One region of the Paraburkholderia sp. SECH2 genome, then DNA from elsewhere that is predicted to be linked to it. Evidence: riboswitches for the same ligand, from Rfam matches in the RefSeq annotation. Region 1 holds a riboswitch; the other holds the start of a gene.

Evidence for each region. A riboswitch is a leader RNA that binds a small molecule or an ion and turns the genes downstream of it on or off. The one in region 1 is predicted to bind manganese.
Region 2: another riboswitch for manganese. It lies ahead of M0D66_RS28625 (sodium:calcium antiporter); the one in region 1 lies ahead of M0D66_RS03195 (TMEM165/GDT1 family protein).

The regions. Positions count from the first base shown of each region.
Region 1 is NZ_JALPRH010000001.1:695,625-707,046, forward strand. It holds gene M0D66_RS03190 (bifunctional diguanylate cyclase/phosphodiesterase) at 1-1,112, opposite strand, end outside; gene M0D66_RS03195 (TMEM165/GDT1 family protein) at 1,830-2,420, opposite strand; yybP-ykoY riboswitch at 2,432-2,618, opposite strand; gene M0D66_RS03200 (hypothetical protein) at 3,031-3,234, shown strand; gene M0D66_RS03205 (NADPH-dependent F420 reductase) at 3,450-4,049, opposite strand; gene M0D66_RS03210 (SDR family NAD(P)-dependent oxidoreductase) at 4,153-4,887, opposite strand; gene M0D66_RS03215 (TetR/AcrR family transcriptional regulator) at 5,018-5,596, shown strand; gene M0D66_RS03220 (porin) at 5,675-6,823, shown strand; gene M0D66_RS03225 (ABC transporter ATP-binding protein) at 6,826-7,512, shown strand; gene M0D66_RS03230 (ABC transporter substrate-binding protein) at 7,526-8,491, shown strand; gene M0D66_RS03235 (iron ABC transporter permease) at 8,491-10,203, shown strand; gene M0D66_RS03240 (hypothetical protein) at 10,255-11,124, opposite strand; gene M0D66_RS03245 (patatin-like phospholipase family protein) at 11,316-11,422, opposite strand, start outside.
Region 2 is NZ_JALPRH010000022.1:56,790-68,211, forward strand. It holds gene M0D66_RS28600 (UvrD-helicase domain-containing protein) at 1-1,291, shown strand, start outside; gene M0D66_RS28605 (hypothetical protein) at 1,394-1,972, shown strand; gene M0D66_RS28610 (cytochrome c5 family protein) at 2,068-2,967, opposite strand; tRNA gene M0D66_RS28615 (tRNA-Arg) at 3,264-3,339, shown strand; gene M0D66_RS28620 (NADP-dependent oxidoreductase) at 3,626-4,645, opposite strand; yybP-ykoY riboswitch at 4,806-4,977, shown strand; gene M0D66_RS28625 (sodium:calcium antiporter) at 5,078-6,088, shown strand; gene M0D66_RS28630 (HAD family phosphatase) at 6,148-7,206, opposite strand; gene M0D66_RS28635 (hypothetical protein) at 7,849-8,643, shown strand; gene M0D66_RS28640 (DUF1254 domain-containing protein) at 8,681-10,105, shown strand; gene M0D66_RS28645 (DUF1254 domain-containing protein) at 10,134-11,422, shown strand, end outside.

The DNA of each region.
Region 1 (11,422 bases):
GCGTCCCGCAACAACGTGTCAGCATCGCCGCGGCCGCGCCCCGCGTGCGCGAATGCCAACCCGACGCTCGCGCTGACGATGTACTGCTTGTTGTCGAGATCGAACGGCTGACTGAATTGCGCAAGAATGTTGTCTGCGACCAGGGTGCCTTCGCTCGTCGCTTCGCTGCCCAAGTGTTCCAGCAGGATGACGAACTCGTCTCCGCCCAGTCGTGCGACTGTGTCAGTCGGACGAACACATCCTTCGAGACGCTTGGCCGCTGCGATCAGCAGCCGGTCTCCCACATGATGTCCAAGACTGTCGTTCACCCGCTTGAAGTTGTCCAGGTCGATGAAAACGACGCCGATCATCGCGTTACGCTCACGAGCGCGAGCTTCGGCCTGGCTAATACGATCCAGCAGCAGTGCGCGGTTCGGTAACGAGGTGAGCGTATCGTAGAACGCCCGTCGCGCGAGCTGCTCCTCGAAGTTCTTTCTTTCGGTGGTGTCGCTCGCGGTCGCCACGATTGCGCCGACGGCCGGTTCGTCCAAAAGGTTCGTCAAGGTAAGCTGAATATAGCGCCACGCGTTGCCTTCGCCTCGAGTACGGATCTCGATGGATTTCGTGGATCGAGCCGTCGACGATACGGTCTCCAACAGGCCCTGCAGCGTGGGACGGTCGATGGGATGAATCGGATCGAGCAGACTGGTGCCGACGAGCTGGCCCATGTTCTTCAAGGGGTCCGGTCGTCGCGTCGGCGCCTCGTAAGTCACAGTCCCGTTGACGTTGGAAACGAGTATCGCATCCGACGTGTTGGCGACAAGCGCCTGCAATCTCTGTTCGCTCGTGCGCAGCGCGTTCTGAGCCGCCGCGTCCACGTTCTTGCGAATGCGCCGCAGCATCTGAAGAAACAGCAGCGCGAGCCCCACGCCAATCGCCAGCACTACAGGGGTCGATATCAGGACGACCCGTTGTACGGCAACGAGCCGTTCGAGTTGCTTCGTCGCATCGTCGCGGTGCTGTGCTGCTGCTGCGAGAACCTTTTGCTCGATATCGTCGAAGAGCGGATCGGCCGAGTCCTCGTCGATCTCATTGGCTCTGGCGATATCGTGATCGTCGACGGCCTTGAACATCGGCTTGGCGAACGATCGATACTTCGCGTGCTTCTCCAGCAGGCCGCGCAGCATCACGCTGCTGTCGGGCTCAAGTGTCATTGCCTTCTTTAGCGCCGCGTCGAGTGCTTCACCGGCCTCGCGGTGCTCGCGAAGAACCTCCGGGCGTGGGTCCTGGAAGTACTTGCGCTCGGCCGATTCCTCCCACGCAACGCTATAGCGGGCTTCCTCGAAAGCGTTATCCGCCTCGTTGGCGGCTTGCGCGGCGAAACCGGCACTCAAACTTTCATACGCGCCCCAGAAGGCCAGGAGCGGCACACTCAACAGAACGAGGACGAGACCAAATACTGCCGTGCGGCGCGCGGGGGGCACGTTCGACGACGTCTGCTCAACTTGGTCTTCTGCTGCGTTGCGTCGCCATAGATATCGACGCCTTTGGGTGCCCTTCTGTCTGATCACGATTGCTCCGATGTGGAACGGCACGTCGACCAGGTGACCTGTTCGAGCAGGTTGGGCGGAAGGAAACTGAAAGTGTCAGTCCGCCCGTAGACGACGTGCGCATCCGGAAGTCGTGATCCGACGCACCGCTCGGTTCGTTCGTTGACTCCGAACCGAGCAAATGACGGACGACTCCGATCCCGGTCCACGTTATGTCGGACCACCGCTTATTAACGGCACGCTCCGGTTTTTTCTAAAGGTCTCGCGTGGGTGGACTGCAGTGCGCGCGTCAGTCGCGAACTAGAACAGCGGATGCGCTTGCGGATACAGCGCGGTCCTGAGGGCGAGGCCACCAAGGACAACGAAGATGATCGCGGCCAGAATGTGGACCGCCTTTGTTGGCAGGCGATCCGCAAATTTGTGTCCAAGGTAGATGACGGGCACATTTGCCAACATCATGCCGAGCGTCGTGCCGGCAACCACACCGAAAAACTCGTGAAAGCGCGCCGCCAGAGCAATCGTGACGATTTGGGTTTTATCGCCCATCTCGGCGAGAAAGAATGTGAGTGCGGTTGTGCCGAACACGCCCATCGAATTTTTCGTCAGAACCGCGTCGGCGTCGTCCAGCTTGTCCGGAACGAGAATCCACACCGCCATCACGGCGAACGACGCGACAACCGCCCAATTCAGAATGCCTGGACTCAGAACGCTCGCAAGCCACGCGCCGAGTGCGCCAGATGCACCATGGTTGATGAGCGTAGCGGCAAAAACACCAAGGATGATGGGGATGGGCTTGCGATATCGCGCTGCCAGAACCAGGGACAGAAGCTGAGTCTTGTCGCCGATTTCAGCAAGGCCGACCACACTGGTCGAAATGAGGAAGGATTGCATGGGGGTTGTTGTATCCGGGCCGCGCAGAAAAAACGCGATGACGCGCATTCCGGCGACCCGGTTAGGTCGGAATGCGAGTCATCGGTCTTGCCAGGCATTTAGCTGCACACGCCATAGCGGGTCTTTCGACTCGCCAAGTATGTTGACGTGCGCCCTCGAACATGGCGTTCGAGGCGGCTACTCCCCAATGAGCAGGCGCGATTCTATCGCGCCATGTGTCGCAGAAGCAAGTCGCCACAATAGCGCTTTTCGCGGTTGAACGTTGCTCCGCGCGCCTATTATTACGAATGCCTTTCGTGCGCGATATGTTCGCCTCTTTCTTTGGGGAGTCGTCCGCTCCTACCCAGAAGCGCCCGCGCCAACATCTATTCGACGGCGGCAGCGATCGGTCTTTCGGTTCTCTTCGCTGCTGCTGTGTTGGCGAGCGGGCAACTGAAATCATCTCAGGTGATGGTCGTTAGCCCACCGCGCCTCACTCCAATGTCGTTGGATCGACGAGCCAGCGTGAACCAGCGTGGACTACGCGCGATGGCACAACATATGCGTCGATTCGTACAAGCGTCCGGCCGCTCGTCCAGTCCTTATCCTCTACTCACCCAAGGAGCGCATCATGAAAGCACTAACGATCATGGACCTTTCCACGTCCATTGACCTGGACCGCGAGGCGATGGCCGAGATTCACGGAGGCCGCATGAAGATCATCGGCCAACATGCCAACGGCGCAATATTGACGTCGGCCGACGGCGAGCCCGTCAGCGTCTACGTCGATGGCGTGCTGCAGAATTCTGTTGGCGACGGCTTTTACCACGTTTGATATGGCCAGGTGAGGCGCGCACTCTGTGGCGCGCCCCGTCGACGTTGCCCGGTACTCGTGTCCTATAGTCCACCGGGCACATCACGGGCGAGCGTTGCAAATCGACCCTGAGCCGTCATTCGGATCACCATGTCGGCAACGACCGCTTCTCGGTCCGATCACCAGCACGCGTTTAGCGAAGCGCGTGGCCGCTGTGACTTCGTCGTGAGGCGCCGCTATTTGAACTTGACGAGGTCCTTGAAGATCAGTTGACCCCAGGTATTCCCTCTGCCTTGGACAAGCAAGCCGCCATCCTTGAGCGGTCCTAGCGCAATCGGCGCGAAACCGAGTTGTTCGGCCAAAGCAGCGACCGGTGCCACCGCATTTTCGTCATCGCTCGACAAAAACACGACGCGGCTGCCGCCATTCAGGCTCGGATCAGCGGCCAGAACGGCAGCGGGCAGATGGTTAAAGCCCTTTACGAACCTTGCGCCGGTAAACGCTTTGGCGACAACCGCAGCCGACGGCTGACCTTCCAGATCTTCAACGGGAACACCGAAACCATTTGTCGTGTCGATGATCGTCTTGCCCTGCCAGGTTGGGATCTGCTTCGCGACTTCGCGATGTTCCCAAAACGGAACCGCGAGGAAGATCGTGTCGGACGCGATTGCATCCTGCAGCGTCGCGGGGACAACGGTGGGGCCGATCGCTCGTGCCTGTTGCATCAACGCCTCGGGAGGGCGCCGGCTGGCGACGATCACATCGATGTTCTTTCTTGCAAACGCTCGGGCGAGTGCCTGGCCTATCGCGCCAAAGCCAATAATCGAATAGTTCATGCGGACTCTCCATTCAGTACTGTAAGGAATCCAAATTTATCGACACAAATCAGATCATCTTTGTCGAGTTGAAAGGTCCTTCTACGCGCCTTTCGGCGCGATTTCAGATGGCCGAGAAGCCGCCGTCGACAGACAACTCCACCCCATTCACGAAGCTCGAATCGTCTGACGCAAGAAACAGCGCGACCGTCGCAATTTCCTCAGGACGCCCCATCTTTCCCCGCGGGATCAGGGATTCGAACATGCGCTTCGCCTCCTCGGTGAGAACCTGGTCCTGCATCGGTGTGGCGATCGGCCCCGGGCTCAGCACGTTCACCCGGATATTCCTGCCCCTCAGTTCGTTAAGCCAAGTGCGTGCGAATGAGCGCAACGCCGCCTTGCTCGCCGCATACACGCCATAACCAGGGAAACCTTTCACCGAAGCAACTGACCCGGTCATGAAGATCGACCCGCCATCGTTAAACAGCGGCAACGCCTTCTGAACCGTAAACAGCGTTCCGCGCGTATTCAGACCGAAGGTCGCATCGAAGTGCTGCTCGGTAATCTCGCCCAGTGGGACGGCTTCGCCCGTGCCTGCGCTCGCGAACAGGATGTCGATCTTGCCCTTTTCCCGCTTGACTGTATCGAACAGGCGATCGAGGTCATCCAGATTGGCCCCGTCGCCGCGCACGCCGGTCACGTTCCGGCCAATCAGTTTGACGGCTTCGTCGAGCGCCTCCTGCCTCCGGCCCGTGATGAAGACATAGGCGCCTTCTTCAACGAACCGCTTGGCGCTCGCCAGCGCCATGCCGCTTGATCCACCCGTGATGACTGCAACCTTACCCTCGAGCTTTCGCATGACATCTCCTTTCGTGGTGTCGTACTGCGCGTCTGTTCCCATCTGCACGAATGTGCTGTATCTTGTGGATCACTGATCCGGATACAGGTTCATTATATTCGGATCACTGATCCGTTTGTCAAGGCAATTTATGCGAGCTGACGCCAGAAAGAATTACGACCATCTCATTGCAGTCGCGCGTGACGTCGTCACCGAGCATGGTGCCGATGCATCCATGCGAGATATCGCCCGCCGGGCCGACGTCGGGTTGGCGACACTATTTCGCCATTTCCCGACACGAGAAGCCTTGTTCGAAGCGTTGCTGCGCATGAAAGTGGACGAACTGATACAGCAGGCAGCCGAACTCGAAACGTCGAATCCACCTGACGAAGCGCTGGTGTCCTGGTTTCGCGAAGGGGTTGCATTCGTTCGTACCTATAACGGTATCTGCGCCTTGTTTGCGACCGCGCACGCGGATCCGGACTCCGCGCTTCACGCTTCGAGCACAGCGCTGCGTTCAGCGGGCGCGCGACTACTGCTCCGCGCTCAAGCCGAGGGAACGGCGCGCGCCGATATCGATGGAGTCGACCTGTTCGCCCTGATGTCGGCGTTCGGCTGGCTCGTCGGCCAGCCTGGATTCGCGCCACGGGGGGATCATCTCTTTCACGTTATTACGGGCGCCATCCTGGCAAATCGGCCTGGCAACGATATCAAGAAGGCAGCGTTCTAGCGGCCCTCCTGTCACGCTGGTGACTTAAGGTCCGCTTACATTCGTGGCTCACATTTAATCCCAAAGAGGACACAATCCGTGAACCACTCCTACCGCACTACGGCGGTAGGCTGCTGTCTGGCCGTCTGCGCCAGCCTGTCTGCCTACGCACATGCCGACGAATCACCCGCCATTTCCGGCTCGTCTGTCACGCTCTACGGTATCGTCGATACCGGTCTTGAATATCTCACCAGCGCATCGTCGTCGAAAGGCGAGACGCATAGCATCACCCGTCTGACGTCCGGCGATATGTCCGGCTCGCGCTGGGGCATCACCGGCACCGAGGATCTCGGCGGCGGCTCACGCACCTTCTTCCTGCTCGAAAGCGGCATCAACGTCGATCGCGGCGCCCTGCTGCAAGGCGGCCGCGAGTTCGGCCGGCTCGCCTATGTAGGCATCGCGAACGACACCTGGGGTTCGTTCTCGCTGGGCCGCCAGGGCGGCCTGTTCCTCGACTGGGTCAGCGAATACAACCCGCTGAAGAACGCGGTCTATGCCATCAAGATGCAAGACCCGGCATTCTCGGACCGGCTCGACAACACCGTTCGCTATGAAAAACGCTTCGGCGAACTGACTGCGATCGTGCAATACAGCTTCGGCTACGACGCGGTCACGTATGGCCCGCAGCCGGCTGGCGACACGCGTTTCGCCCGGGTGATCGAAGGCGGCCTGCGTTATAAGCACGGCCCGTTCAGCGCGACACTCGTGTACGACCAGAAGAATGGCGGCAGCACGAGTCCCACAGCCGCGCATACGTCGAAGGTCGGCGGCTACGAAGGCGATACGGATCGCCGCGTATCGTTCGCAGCAAGCTACAAAATTTCCACGGTCACGACTTACACCGGCTACCGCTACCTCGATTCGCATGCGGTGCACCTGAGCACGCTGAGCACATCGCCCGTTGAAGCAACCAGCCTCTACTGGCTCGGCGCCACCTGGCTCGCACAGCCCAACTTCGCGCTCTCCAGCACGGCGATGTACCAGAACTTCTATGGCACGTCGCGCGACCCATGGTCGTTCCAGGTTGATGCGGACTACTTCCTGTCCAAGCGCACCGACCTGTATCTGAACCTCGCGTACGCGCTGAACCGCAACGGCTCGAACCTGGGTCTGAACGGCTTCGGCACGGACGTCGTGGCCGGCAAGAACCAGTTCGGTCTGATGGCCGGCATCCGCCACAAGTTCTAAGCATGCAGATGAACGACGCGAGCGTATCGATCCACTTGCGCGGACTTCGTCAGCGTTTCGGTGAGCACACCGTGCTCGACGGCATCGATCTCGACGTGCCGGCGGGCACGACGCTCGCGCTGCTCGGGCCATCCGGCTGCGGCAAGAGCACCCTGCTCAAGCTGTTGGCCGGGCTGCTGCGTCCGGACGAGGGCTGCGTGATGTTCGGCGGCGAGACCGTCGCCGATCCATCGCACTGTGTGCCGCCGGAAGCACGCGACCTCGGCATGGTGTTCCAGGACTACGCGCTCTGGCCACACATGACGGTAGCGGGCAACGTGTCGTTTCCGCTGGAAATGCGTGGCGTGCCGCGCGCCGAGCGGATTGCTGCGGTCGCACAAGCGCTGGCGCGCGTCGGTCTCGAACAGATGGCCGCGCGCCGCCCGTCGGCGCTCTCCGGTGGCCAGCAGCAGCGCGTCGCGCTGGCACGCGCGATCGTCGCGCGTCCACGCGTGTTGCTGTTCGACGAACCGCTCTCGAATCTCGACACGCAATTACGCGCCACCCTCTGCGACGACATTCGCACCGTCCTCGCGCAACTCGGCACGACCGCCGTGTACGTGACCCACGATCGCAGCGACGCCGATGCGCTCGCGCACACGATCGTGACGCTTGCGCAAGGACGTGTAGCGCAGACTGTCCATCGATAACGGAATCGCTACAATGTATAAGCTACTTTCTTCTATCGTTTGTTCCCTTTCCCTTGCCTTCGGGCCGATTACTTCCGTGCAAGCGCTTACTGTCTACACTGCCGGTCCCGGCAATCTCAGCAAAAAACTCGTGCAAGGTTTCGAGCGCAAAACCGGCGTCAAAGTCGACCTGTTTCAGGCCACGACCGGCAAGGTGATGGCGCGCATCGAGGCGGAATCGAGCAATCCGCACGCAGACGTCCTGATTTCCGCATCTTGGGATACGGCCCAAGATCTCGAGCGACGTGGCTGGCTTGCCCCCTACACGAGCCCGAATGCGGCACACGTGCCGCCCATGTTCAAGGCGCCGTCTTACGTCGCGCAAGGTATCTCGGCGCTTGGCATCGTCTGGAATACGCGCGCCGGCAAGCCTGAGCCGCACGACTGGCGCGATCTCGCCGCGCCCGAATATCGCAATCAGGTGACCACGCCGAATCCTGCGCTGTCGGGTGCATCGCTAGATCTGCTGTTGGGCCTGCAGGACCGGCTCGGCGAAGCCGCATGGACACTATTCGACAGCCTGCACAAGAACGGCATGCTCGTGCTCGGGCCGAATGCGCAGGCGATCAATCCGGTGCTTCAAGGGGCAAAATCAGCCGTGTTCGGCGCGGTCGATTACGTCGCGTACGGCGCGGCGGCCAGCGGCGAATCGGTCAAGGTGATTTTCCCGAGCAGCGGCACGGTGATCGCGCCGCGTCCGATGATGATCCTCAAATCGTCGCATGCTCAGGCGGACGCCCGGGCATTCGTGGACTACGTGCTGTCCGACGAGGGTCAGCAACTGGTCGCCGCCGCCTACCTGATTCCAGCGCGCGAAGACATCGATTCGCCGCGGCCGCGTTTGAAAGACCTGAAGCTCCTGCCACAAGACGATGGCAGCAATACGAAGTCGCGAGCCGAGGTTCTGTCACGCTTTAACGCGCTGTTCGGCGAACACTGATGGCCAGCGTGATCGCGCAACGCGGCCTCGCGCGACGCGGGTGGCGGTCGGGGCGCGTCGGGCGCACCGCCGCGCTTGGCATGCTGTTCGTCGCATTGGGGCTGCTGGTTGCGTTGCCTACCGCCTTCGTCGCGTTGCAGGCGATCTTTCCGCAGTTGAATCACGGCTCCTTTGCGCATCCCCTTGCGGCGATCCGTTCGACGCTTACGCAATCCGACACGTGGCCGCTGCTCGGCAACACGTTGCGTTTCGGCGTTGCCGTCGCGCTGGCGAGTATCGCTTTGGGCGTGCCGCTCGGCGCGCTGCGTGGCTTGACGCGATTGCCAGCCGCGCGGCTATGGGATTTGCTGTTTCTCGCGCCGTTTCTGATTCCGCCGTATCTCGCGGCACTGGGCTGGATGTTGCTGCTGCAGCCGCATGGCTATCTCCAGCAACTGGCCGGTTTCGATCTCGGCGGTTATCTGTTTTCGTTCGCAGGCATTGCGCTCACGATGACACTGAGCGTGTTTCCAGTGGTGTATTTCGCGGTCTCGCGCGCGTTGATGTCGACCGGCGGCCGGCTCGCACAGGTCGCTCGGGTATGCGGCGCCACGCCATGGCGTGCGTTCGTGCGCATCACGCTGCCGCTCGCCGCACCGGCGATTGCCGCGAGCACCCTGCTCGCGTTCACCATGGCGATCGAAGAATTCGGCATTCCGTCCGCACTTGGCGCGCGTGCCGGCTTCAGTTTGCTGGTGACATCGATCGAAGCGCGTTTCTCCGATTGGCCGATCGATCTGTCCGGCGCAGCGGTGCTCTCTGCGTTGCTCGCGCTCACCGCGCTTGCGGCCTTCATGGCGCAACGGCGTCTGCTCGCCGGCCGCGACTTCGATACGCAAACGGGCAAGCCGGTCGCCAGCGATCCGTTCGAACTCGGTCGCTGGCGGTGGCCGGTTTTGTTGCTGTTCGGCGCGGCGGCGTTCTGTACGACGATTGCGCCGCTCGGCGCGATCGTGGCGACGTCTTTCGTGCGTACGCTGTCGGGCGGCTTGAGCGTGTCCAATCTGACGCTCGCGCATTTCGCAGCGATCGCCTCGGTGGGCGAAGGCGCCGGCGCCCTGTTCACGAGTCTCGGTCTGGCCGCAGCGACCGCCGTGTTGACAGGGACACTGGGGTTTCTGGCTGCGTGGATCATCATCAAAACGCGCACGCCTGGACGCGCTGCGCTCGACGGCCTCACGCTGCTGCCCCATGCGATGCCCGGCATCGTGGTCGGCGTCGGTTTGATCCTCGCTTGGAATCTGCCCTTCTGGCCCATCACGCCGTACAACACGTGGGCCATTCTCCTGCTGTCGTATAGCTGCCTGCTGCTGCCCTATCCGGTGCGTTATGCGAGTGCGGCGCTGCGGCAGATCGGCGGCAGCCTCGAGGCCGCGGCACGCGTGCATGGCGCAACTGAAGCCCGCGTGCTGTGGCGCATCGTCTTACCGCTGGTGGCCCCGCCGCTCGCGGCGTCGATGATGATCGTCTTCGCGGTGGCATCGCGCGAACTCGTGACCTCGCTGCTGCTCTCGCCAAGCGGCGTGCAAACCGCGTCCGTATTCATCTGGCAGCAGTTCGAGCAGGGTTCGATCGGCGACGGCATGGCGATGGGCACGTTGATGCTGGTGATCAGCGGCACCGTGCTTGCGCTGGCATCGCTTTGGACACGACGTCTGGATGTGCTGCCTTGAATTGCGCCGCGCCGACGACTGAGTTAAGTCGGCGCGGCAGAACTGCGATTGTTACTGGCTACAGAAGGTCGGCTGATACTTGTAGACCCACGCGGTCTTCGTCGAACTCGGCGATTGCACCCAGTTCGTCATGCCCTGGATCGTATTGAAGATCAGTTGCGAGCGCGAAGTGACCTTGTCGGTGAAAACGCCGTTGTCGTTAACGTCGACTTCGAAGGAGATTTCCGCGAGCGCCGGCGTGCTCGAACCGTTGGCGTACCAGACGGTCATCGTGAAGTCAGCGTCTTCCTGACCGAGATCGCTGGTCGGGCCGTCAAAGGTCAGCTCATGAATCGACAGACCGCTCACCGGCGCGAGCGACTGGCTGCTGATGCTGTCGAATACGTGGGTGGTAGGGAACAGGTCGTTGATGTCGCTCAGGTGGTTGATGTTCTTGGAGTTGGAGAGCGGTTCGTTCGTCGAATGCGAGTACGTTTGATTCGAAGGCGGTGTGATGTCGTCTTCGAGCTTGCTGCTGGCCTTGGACGAACTGCCGCTGACATCCGTATTCGCCGAGGTGGTTTCGTTTGCTGAGCCGAACTTCAACTCGATATTGCGACCGCTGCTGTCATCGCGTTCGCGCATCGAGTAGCCGGCCTGCTTAACGGCGCAGGTTCCCGGCGAGTCGTAGTACAGCACGGTGCGATCGTTGTCGGCGCTAAAAGTCTTCTTGACCGTGCTATCGAAGCCGTTTGCCGCGAGACTCGCCTGAAGATCCGTCAAAAAACGATTGGCTGTATCGACGGGCGAACTGTCGAACGCAACGGGATTGAGCAACACTTTGTATTCGCGGCTGCCTACGCTCGGCGTGCCAGCGTGAGCCACTTGGGACGCCGCGAAAAACGCGAGCGCTGCTGCATGATTCCATTTGATCTTTGTCATTTCGGTTCTCATGGTTGAAGGGGTACTGCAACCGTGACATTAGTTATCCGAAGTGACGTTGATGTGAAGTTTCTGAAAAATAGCGGCAGTGAGCGCGACGTCACAGACTCGTCGCGCAATCACGCCTTATTCAAGTTGCTAATCGGCGACCGCTCCTTTGAAACAGCGGAGCGGAACCGGTCAGTGATTGTTCACGCAGCGACTTTCCGTTCCGCTCCGAGGGGCAGTTCTGGCATGTCACGATCGGACTGCGGCACAGCGCCAGGCCGGCGATGCACGTCATGCGTCACGAAACCCT
Region 2 (11,422 bases), on a different contig from region 1:
AAATCTCGGGCAGCTCAGCAAGGATTTTCCGAAGCTGCATCTGATCAAGCTCGAGCAGAACTACCGCTCGACGGTGCGCATTCTGACCGCCGCGAACAACGTGATCTCGAACAATCCGAAGCTGTTCGAAAAGAAGCTTTGGTCCGAACACGGCATGGGCGACACGATCACCGTCACGCCTTGCAACGATGAAGAGCACGAGGCCGAATCCGTGGTGTTCCGCCTGTCCGCCCACAAGTTCGAGCGGCGAGCCAATTTCCGCGACTACGCGATCCTGTACCGCGGCAACTTCCAGGCGCGCATCTTCGAACAGGTGCTGCGTCGTGAGCGGATTCCGTATGTGCTGTCGGGCGGGCAGTCGTTCTTCGACAAAGCCGAGATCAAGGATATCTGCGCGTATCTGCGCCTGATCGCCAACGCCAACGACGATCCGGCGTTCATCCGCGCGATCACCACACCGCGCCGCGGCGTCGGCAATACGACGCTCGAAGCGCTCGGCTCGTTCGCGGGCCAAGCGAAAGTGTCGCTATTCGAAGCGGTCTACATGGGCGGCATCGAGGCGCGCCTGTCGCCGCGTCAGATCGAACCGATGCGCGTGTTCTGCGACTTCATGCAGCGTCTCACCGATCGCGCCGAGAAGGATGCCGCGGGCACGCTGCTCGACGAACTGATGGACGCGATTCACTACGAAGCCTACCTGTACGATGCGTTCGACGAACGTCAGGCGCAGTCCAAGTGGCAGAACGTGCTTGAGTTCATGGAATGGTTGAAGCGCAAGGGCACCAAGGCTGAGCCGGAAGGTTCGGAGAAGAGCGAGGCAACCGGCTACGACACCGCCGACGGTTTCGGTGACACCGGTAAGAGTCTGCTCGGCCTGATCCAGACCGTCGCGCTGATGTCGATGCTCGAGGGCCGAGAAGAAGATCCGGACGCCGTGCGGCTTTCAACGGTGCATGCGTCGAAGGGGCTGGAGTATCCGCACGTGTTTCTGGTGGGCGTCGAAGAAGGCATCATGCCGCACCGTGGCGGTCCGGACGACGAGCCGATCGACGACGCGCGCATCGAGGAAGAGCGTCGTCTGATGTACGTCGCAATCACGCGGGCGCAGCGCAGCCTGCATCTGAACTGGTGCAAGAAGCGCAAGCGCGCGCGCGAAACCGTGGTGTGCGAGCCGTCGCGCTTCATCCCCGAAATGCTGCTCGACGACGCCCCGCCGCCGACACCCGAAGAAGCGCCGATGTCGCCGAAAGACCGGCTTGCGAGTTTGAAGGCGCTGTTGCAGAAGCCCTGAACGTGGGCGTGGATGCAAGACCCCGGGCGCGGCAGGTGCATCGGCGGTTTTGCGACGTACGCGCGCTACAGTGGCACGGCCCATCAATCGGAGACCGCTCGCATGCCCCCGCCACCGCTCGCGCACTATCGTCGCGCGCTCGAAACCTACATCGACGCGAAAGACAACACGCGTGCTAATCGCATTGCCGAGGCTTTTGCACCGGATGCAGTCCTCACCATTTCGCTCGCTACGTCGAATATCGCGTTTCCGGCGCGCACAGTCGGTACGGATGCGATTGCTAAAACGCTCGTCACCGATTTCGGCGCGCAGTACGCGCAGTGCCGCACCTATTACGTGTGCAATTCGCTTGCGGTAGAGAACGGCACGATCGACGCCTTGCCCTGGCTGGTTGTGATGCGTGAACGAGCAACCGGCGCATTGCGCGTCGGCCACGGGGTATATCGGTGGACTTTCGATGCGACGTCGGCCGTCACGGGGTTTCATATCCACATCGCACGCATGGACGTTGTGGCGGACGTGGACGGCAAATTGCTCGAAGCGTTGCAAGATGGACTGAGCTATCCGTGGCTTGTCCCCGCTGACCTGCACATGCATTTGGCGTCGCTGGCGCGTAGCACGCCGGCGTTGGCATTTGTCGAGGCGTTCAGCCGTCCCGCAGTTGCATCGGCAGGCGGCTGACCCGACGGCGCGTAAACGCATTTCGCATAAAAAATCCCCGCCCGTGTCGCCACGGTGCAGGGACTTTTTGTTTTGCGACAGGGGCCGGAAGCGCCTTACTTCGCCGCGCTGACCATGTAGTCGACGGCGGCTTTCACGTCCGCGTCGGACGCAGTCGAGCCACCCTTGGGCGGCATCGCACCCTTGCCGTGCAGTGCGTAGTTGTAGACCGTGTCCATCGGTTCTTTCAGGCGCGGCGCCCATGCATCCTTGTCGCCGAACTTCGGTGCGTTCAGCACGCCGGCCGCGTGACACGCCTGACAAACCTGCTGGTACAGCGCCTTGCCGGCTTGCGAGGCGTCCGCGCTTTGTGCTCCGCCTGCTGCTGGCGCAGCCGCCTGCGGCACGCTTGCCATGGCCGCCATTGCTGCAGCGGCTTGTGCGGCGCCAGCATCCGAAGCACCCGCCGGCGCCGCGGCGGCAGCGCCGGACGCGGCGGCTGCCGCACCCGCTGCCGGCTGTGCCGGTTCAGGGAAGCTCGCGCCGGAATTGTTCGCCATGTAAGCCACCGCGCGGGCGATTTCAAAGTCGCTGTAGTCGTCCGGGCTGGTGCCGCCACGCGCGGGCATCGCGCCCTTGCCGGTCAGCGCCGTGTGCAACAACGCGTCGAAACCCTGCGCGATGCGCGGCGCCCAGTCGGCGGTATTGGTGAATTTCGGCGCGCCTGCCGCACCCGACGCGTGACAGGCGGAGCAAACGGCCTTATAGACCTCTTCGCCGGTCTTGTAGACGCGTGGCGCGTTGGCATCGCGAATGTCGACTTGCGCGAACGGCTTGATCCGCGCGCTGACCTCGGCGTCGGAAAGACTGTCTGTGCCGGCGCCCGTGCGCGTCGAATTATCGACGTAGATCACTAGCAGAACGATGATGACGATCGGTACCGCAAAGCTGGCAATGATCGCGGCGATGAGCTGCCCGGGGGTTTTGATTGGGGCTCCGTGTGGTGCTTCGCTCATGCTTGTCTCGTCTCCGTGGGTATGTGAGCGGTACAGCGTGACGGCAACTTCTTGTTCTTTAATCAGGCACGGACGATTATAGACGCAACATTTCGGCGGCGGCGAGGGGCGCGGCGAGGTGTTCAGCAGGCGTTTACCCGCATCGCGGGGTGCGGCCGGCGCCGCCGGGATGGCGGGCAGGAGACGCGCAATCCCGCCATCTAGGCCGTCCGGTGGACGGTTTGGCTGAAACCGGGTATCCTTTCGGTCTCGCTTTGGCGTCGCTCCTGTTCAGGTTGCCGCGCTTTCGTGTTGAAGCGCCCGTAGCTCAATGGATAGAGTACTGCCCTCCGAAGGCAGGGGTTGCTGGTTCGATCCCAGCCGGGCGCACCAATCCTGACAAGGGTTCCCGCGAATTCACCTGTTCCCGTGTCCCCTCGAATTGCAACTAACTGCGGTTTCGCTGGCATCGCCGTCATCGGCTGCACCCACTGCGCCAGGTGATCGGCCAACAGGTACGCGTACCCCTGCACCATTTCCATCGTTTCCCACCCTCCCAGTTCCTTTAGCACATGGATGGGCGTTCCGCGTTGCTGCAAAGACGCAGCAAACGGAAATAAACAATCCACAAACGACAACCCCGGCCAGTGTCGGGGTTGTCGTTCAGAAACTCACGCCTTCACACCCTGACCAGCAGCTTCCCGAGGTTCTTCCCTTCGAACAGGCTATTGAGAGCGTTCGGCAACGCGTCAAAACCGTCGACGTATGTCTCCTGGTAAACGATTTCACCGTTCTTCACCCACGGCGCGACGGTCTGTAACATCTCGTCCATCCGGTGCGTGAAGTCGCGGGCGAGAATCCCCTGAATCGTCGCGCGCTGAAACAGCATGTGCTGCAGGAAGCGCGGCGCGAGGTCCGGCGTGTCGAGGCCGCCGTCGTACTGAGCGATCGCGCCGCAGATCACGATTCGCGCGCGGCGCTTGATGAGCGGGATTACCGCATCGGTAACCATGCCTCCCACGTTGTCGAAATAGACATCGACGCCGCCGGTGGCTGCCTGCAGAGCCGACTGCAAGCCTTCAAGTGTGGGATGCGCGCGGTAGTCGACCGCACCGTCGAGCTTCAACGTGTCCGTCAGAAACGCGCACTTGTCCGGGCCGCCGGCGATCCCGATGACGCGGCAGCCGGCACGCTTGCCGAACTGCGCGACCAGCGAGCCGACCGCGCCCGCCGCACCGGACACGACCAGCGTGTCGCCAGGACGCGGCTTGCCCGCTTCCATCAAGCCGAACCACGCGGTGCGTCCCGGCATGCCGAGCACACCGAGCGCAGTCGAAACCGGCGCCGCGTCGGGGTTCAGTTTGGTCAGCTCGCTGTGATGGCATTTGGCGTAGAGCTGCCAGCCGCTATAGGCCGACACCCAGTCGCCCTGCTTGAAAAGCGGGCTCGCCGACGCCACCACTTCACCCACCACGCCCGCCCGCTGGACGATCCCGAGCGGATGCGGCACGTCGTAAGTATTGCGTTCATGCTGCTGGATTCGAATGTACGGATCGACGCTGACGATACGCGCCCGGATCAACACTTCATTCGATGACAAATTGTCGTCGAGCTCGCTTTCGCGCAACTCGTAATGCTCGTCGCCAACGCGTCCTTCCGGGCGCTTGACGTAAAACCACTGGCGATTCTGGTAGTTCATGTGAGGACTCACTGCTGTCGTAGACGGTGAGTGATCTTACCAGCGGGGCGATCACGCACTTGGCCGCCTGACGTCGCAGCGCTGGACGTGCGCGGTGAAACCGGGAGCGGCGCAGGCGCCGGATCCCAAGCTTGTTGAAAGCCGCCCGTCCCGTTAGAATCCTCCGGTCATTGGGGAGTAGCCTTCCTTCATCCATTGAAGGAGAGCGCGTCAACATACTTGGCCTACGGGTCATGGCGCGTTCGACCGGGTCGGTTTGGCGAGACCATTGGCGCACTGCTTCGTTCTGGTCGGACGGGTCGCGGTGCGTCATTGGTTCGTTACTTGCGTCCGACCGCGGAGTTGCCCTGTGAAACATCGTTGTGCCCTGCCAGTCTCCCCACTTGCCCGTCCGCTGTGCCGCTTTCCCTTTGCATTTGCAGGGAGCCACGCATGACCGGTCTCCTGTTCGAACTCGCCATCATGCTGGTCGTCATTCTGGTGGCGGCCGAGCTCTTCACCAACGCACTCGAACATCTCGGCGAGCGTCTCAAAATCTCCGAGGGCGTGACGGGTTCGCTGTTCGCAGCGGTCGGCACCGCCTTGCCCGAAACGCTTGTCCCGCTGCTTGCGATTGCGGGCGGCACGACCGATAGCGCGGTCAATCAGGAAATCGGCGTCGGCGCGATTCTTGGCGCGCCGCTCATGCTTTCCACCCTCTCCACCTTCCTGATGACGCTGGCGATTCTCGGTACGCGCGGCGCCGGCGGCTGGGTCACGCCCGAACGCACGGGTTTCACACGGGATCTGAACTACTTCCTGTGCGCCTTTGTGTTGGCGGCCGCGGCGATGTACGTGCCGCACGAACAGATGATCGTGCGGGGGCTGTTCAGCGCGGCGCTGGTCGGTGTGTACATCACCTATGTGGTGATGACGTTCCGTGCGTCGAACAAACTGGTCGACGCCGGTCACGGCACCGAAGCACCGGGCAAGATGCTGCTGTCGCGTCTTGGTTTGCCCACCAATCTCGTGACCATCGCGGTGCAACTGGTGCTCGCAGTTGCGTTGCTGGTGTGGGGCGCAGAAGGCTTCATCCACGGCGTGCGGGGCGTGTCGCAGGTGCTCGGCGTCTCGCCGTTGCTGCTGTCGCTGCTGATCATTCCGATCGCCACCGAGTTGCCGGAGAAGGTCAACAGCATCCTGTGGATTCGCCGCGGCAAGGACACACTGGCGTTCGGCAACATCACCGGCGCGATGGTGTTTCAGGGCACGCTGCTGCCCGCGATCGGAATTCTGCTGACGCCGTGGGCGCCGCGTATCGAAGTGGTGACCGGCATCGTGATCACGCTCGCCGCCGCCGCGTGGCTGCGGATCAACGTGCGCGAGCGAGGCGTGCCGGTGTGGGCGCTGTTGGTGTGCGGCGTGTTGTACGCCAGCTATCTGGTCATCACGCTAACCCGCTAAGCGAGTGATGAAAGGCCGGGAAGGCCGCTGCCAGGCGCGGCCTTCCCAACAAGCCGCCCTTAGTTGGACGGTGCCGCAGCCGTTGCCGCGCTATCCGGCTTGAACACCGTTGTCCAGTCATCCTTCATATCGACGACGAGCCAGCCTTTCGTGCCGGCTTCGTCCAGCCCCTTGTCGAGCTTGCCGCTTTTCGCAGCGCGGTCGTACGCATACTCCCGTTCACCGTCGGTGTGATGCAGCAGCGCCGCGAGGCGCGGACCGTCGCCGGCCGAAGTCCATTCGAGCATCGGCACATCGCCGTCCGCGTTGCCGAACGCGATCACAGGACGCCGGCCGATCGCACGGTCGATGGCGAGCGGTTTGGCCGCGCCGTCGACGAGCGTGTCGACCTGCGCAAGCCAGGTCAATGCGACGGCGCTGTTCGTCTGGCTGTACTTGTATTTGACGGTGCTGCCGATCACCTGCTCGGGCGGAATGCCGTACACGCGCTGCGCGATGTCACGGACGAACTCGACATCGCTGCCCGTCACCAGATAGGTCCTGAAGCCGTTGGCGCGCAGGTAGGCGAGCAACTCGAGCATCGGCTGATAGGCGAGGTCGGCGTACGGACGATTGAAGCGCGGGTCGCTCGCGGAGTCGAACCATTCGTGCACGAGCGCGGCGAATTGATCGCTGGTCATGCCTGCATGTGCCGCCGCCAGCACCTTCATCGAGCCGGCGTCGCCGCTCGCCGCGACACTCTTCAAATTGCCTTTCAGAATCGAGCGGAACGGTTCCTGCCGTTTCCATTCTGGATGCCGCCCGGCCACTGTCTTCACGCGTTGCAGCGCGAACACCAGTTGGACCGAGGCGGGTTGCTCCGGCCACAACGTGCCGTCGTTGTCGAACACGGCGATCCGGTCCGCACGCGGGATGAAGTCTTTCGACTCCGGCGTGGTGACCAGCGTGACGAAATCGACAATCGAGCGTTTGGTCGCGGAGTCGTTCCACGACGCAAGGCTTGCGGCGGTCGATGCGCTGGCTGGCGACTCGCTCGCGTCATGGTGCGGTGTAACGGTGCAAGCGGAAAGAACCACAACGGTCAAAGCAATGCAGTACCGGTGCATCGTGCGAATCATGAAAGCCTCATTAAAAGCGGTGGATCGAACTTTGAGCGAGCGCAAGTCTAATGGGACACGGCGATTGTTGCAGCCCATTTTGTTGCTTTTTTGAGCGGGGACGTCAATGCCGGTAATTGCAAATGGTGTATGCCGCTATGCGGCTTTTATGCAGTAAGCAAACAAATGCTCAAAACTATGGCAATTGTGTGGAATAAGAATGGCGGCCAAAATCTAACTCCGTCCGAAATTGCGTAGCTTTCTATCGTGTTACAAATTTATCTCTGTAATCTCGTGAAACGTTTGCTACCATTCCGCCACAACACTCCCAGATTGTGAATTTCTTACCTCCGCATGCGTCGTTTGGTGCGGCGTCTCTTGAGTCTGAAAGGAGCGTCCATGCAAGCCCTGTATCCGGCCGTACTGTCTTTCCAGCTTGCTCGAGAGACTTAGCGCGAATTAATCGCGTATCTCATTCGCTTTGCATATTTCCCCGTTGCGCGTAGCCGCCGGGGCGGGCGAACTTACACCCGCGATTAGCTCGAATTAGTTCGCGCTAGTTCGACACAATTCGAAAATACGAATGCCATTGCTTTTGCTTTATATGCATTGGGCAAAAGAATGCGTTCGCCTATAAGAAATGCCCATAGACGAGATGCGGGAATGGGTTGTAAAGGCGTGGTTAGTTCGGCTGCGTTATACGCTGCCTCGGCGATGTTGTCGCCGGCGTTCGCTCAGGCCTCGGCCGACGAGGCCAATAAAAGTAATAACCCGCTTAATCTGGCAGCCTCATTCAACATCCAGAATTACTACACGCCGAGCGTGTTCGGCGCCAGTGCGCATACCAACGATCTGCTCTTGCGCCCCACCGTGCCGATCGGCCCGAACAGCCTGATTGGCGTGCCGGAAATCTTCCGCGCCACAGTGCCGGTCAGTACGCGGCCCGATCCGAGCGGCGGCTACAACACCGGTCTCGGCGACCTGAATCTATTCGACATCTTCCTGCTCTCGCAAGGCGATGTGCAGGTCGGCGTCGGCCCGCTCGTGACGATGCCGACTGCCACGGACCCTAGCCTCGGCACCGGCAAGTGGCAGGCCGGTCTTGCCGCTGTCGCCGTCAGCGCGACGAAGGCGCGGCTCCTCGGCGCACTGGTGCAGTGGCAACACTCGTTCGCCGGGCAAAGCAGCCGGCCCACCACGCAATCGCTCACCGCGCAGCCGTTCGGCATCTTCAACCTGCCGGGTGGTTGGTACATCCGCTCGACCGGCACCTGGACCTTCGATCTGCAGCATGGCAGCTATTACATCCCGGTCGGGCTCGGCGCCGGCAAGGCGTGGAAAGGCGGCTCGACCATCTACAACGCGTTTATCGAGCCGCAATACTCGGTAGCGCATTCCGGCGCCGGCGTGCCGAAGTTCACCATCTTCGCCGGGCTGAACATGACGTTCGGCAAGTAAGCACAAAAAACCAAGCATAGAAACAGAGGGCTTAACCATGACCTTGTTCAACCGCCTGCGTATTTGCGCAGTCATCGCGGCCGTGTCACTGACCACATTGCCGCATACGCAAGCCGTCGCTCAAGCGAGCGCCCCCACTGCGGCGACAGCGGCTGTCACCGCCTCGCCTGAAGAAGCACGAGCGATCGCCAAAGACGCGTTCCTCTACGCGTATCCGATGTTGTTCAACTACAAGACGCTTTACGAGCAGGCGATCGATTCCGGCTCGAAGTCTTATGTGGGCGGCTTCGGCAAGTTCCGCAACTACTCGCATCCGTACGGTCCTGAGAACAAGGACATCGTCACGCCGAACAACGACACGCCGTACTCGTGGGCGTGGCTCGATCTGCGTCGCGAGCCGTGGGTGCTGACGGTGCCTGCGGTGCCGAAAGAGCGCTACTACGTCTTCCAGTGGATCGACCTGTATACCTACAACTTCGCGTACGTCGGTTCGCGCGCCACGGGCAACGGCGCGGGTCACTATCTCTTCGCCGGCCCGAACTGGCACGGCGATACGCCCAAGGGCATCGACAAGGTGTTCCGCTCCGAGACGGACCTGATCCTGACGCTCGGCCGCACGGCGCTCAATGGTGCGAGCGACGTCAAGAACGTCGAGGCGATCCAGAAACAATACAAGCTCACGCCGCTGTCGGCCTTCGAACACACGGCTGCACCGCCGCCCGTCGCGAAGCTTGATTTTCCGAAGTGGGATGAAGCGAAGGCGACTTCGGTCGACTTCATCGCGTATCTGAACTTCATGCTGCAGTTCACGCAGCCGCCGGCGCCGTCCGAGCAGGAATTGATGGCGCGTTTCGCGAAGATCGGCATTGCGCCAGGCGCGCCGTTTGATCAGGCTGCCTTGCCGCCGGAAACGCGCGCCGCGCTTGAAGCAGGTGTCGCGGACGGGAAAGCCGCATTGGCAGACGCTGAAAAACACACCACCGGTTCGTTCAGCCTGTTCGGCAGCCGTGCGGATCTGAAAGACGACTACACCACCCGCGCCGTCGCGGCGGCGATGGGGATTTACGGCAACACGAAGGAAGAAGCGGTGTACGTCGGCACGCGCGTGAACAGCGAACACGCTCAACTGCTCGGCTCGCAGCCGTACGTGTTGCACTTCGACAAGAAGGACCTGCCGCCCGCGAAATTTTTCTGGTCGATGACGCTGTACGACCTGCCTGCGCGCCATCTGGTCGCGAATCCGATCAACCGTTACTCGATCGGCGATCGCACCAAGGGGCTGAAGTACGGCGCTGACGGCTCGCTGGATATCTACGTGCAGAACACGTCGCCGGGTGCGGACAAGACGTCGAACTGGCTGCCGGCGCCCACCGGTGCGTACACGCTCGTCATGCGCATCTACGGCCCGGACGAGAAGGTGCTCAACGGCGACTGGAAATTCCCCGAGCCCCAAAAGCGCTAAGCCGCGCATGGACGAACCTGAGGACAATATGAATAAGAAAACCGCGACATGGGTCACGGCCGCCGTACTGGCGTCGGTCGCCGCGCCCATTCTGGCGAAGACCCAGCAAGACCAATCGGTCCATGCAACGGCCACCGCGGCGTCCGTACCGGGCCCAGTGGCCGGCTACGCGATCTCTGAAGAATACGCACGGCTGGTAGCGCGCCAGACCTACTTCTGGGCGTGGCCGATGGTTAACGTCTACGGCCGCCTGCTGGCGATGAAGCAGGTGCCGCAGCCGGGCCTGAACGGCGGCATTGTGCCGGTCGCACCACCGAATCATCTGTCGATGCTGCGCGACTACATTCAGCCGCAGGAGCGATTTGTCGCGTGTCCGAACCAGGACGTGGTCTATGGCTCGTCGATTCTCGATCTGAATAAGACCCCGGTGGTCGTGCAGGTGCCCGATTTCGGCAAACGCTTCTGGGTCTATCAGGCTGTCGATCTGCGTACCGACGGTTTCGCGAGTCTCGGCAAGATGTACGGCACACGTCCGGGCTTCTATCTCCTGACAGGTCCTGACTGGCACGGCCCGGTGCCGAAGGGCATCCGCCAGGTGTTCCGCTCGTCGACTGGGGTCGGCAGTTTCATTCCGCGCGTTTTCATGGACGACACGCCTGAAGATCGCGTGGCCGTGCAGCCGGTGCTCGCGAAGATTGGCCTGTATCCGCTCGCCGAATACGACGGCAAGGTCAAGGAGACCGACTGGTCGAAGTTGCCGAGCTTCGGTGAGGCCGGTGGTGCTGCGGGCGGCAACGCCGAAGAGATCAAGTGGGTCGATCCAAACCGCTTCTGGGACATGCTGCCCACCGTGCTCGACGAGACGCCGCCGCAACGCGGCGAAGAGGCGATCTACGCGCAGGCGCGCGGGTTGATCGCGGCAGCGCAGAAAGATCCGGCGATCAAGGCCGCGATTGTCGACGAGGGGACCAAGGCCGAAGCGGATCTGGTCACGCCGTTGTTCAACTTCAACACCTTTGGCAAGCGGCTGCCTGCGAACTGGAACACCGTTAGCAACGGCGCCGCCTTCGGCACGGACTACTTCACGCGCACGGCGGTGGCGAAGTCGAACATCTTCGTCAACAAGCCTAACGAGACCAAGTATTTCTACGGCGATGCCGACGCTTCAGGTCAGCGTCTCGATGGCAACGCACGCTACACGGTGACGTTTGCCAAGGATCAGTTGCCGCCGGTCAAGGGCTTCTGGTCGCTGACGCTGTACAACTCGCATCACTTCTTCTCGCCGAATGCGCAGAACCGCTACTCGCTCGGCACCAA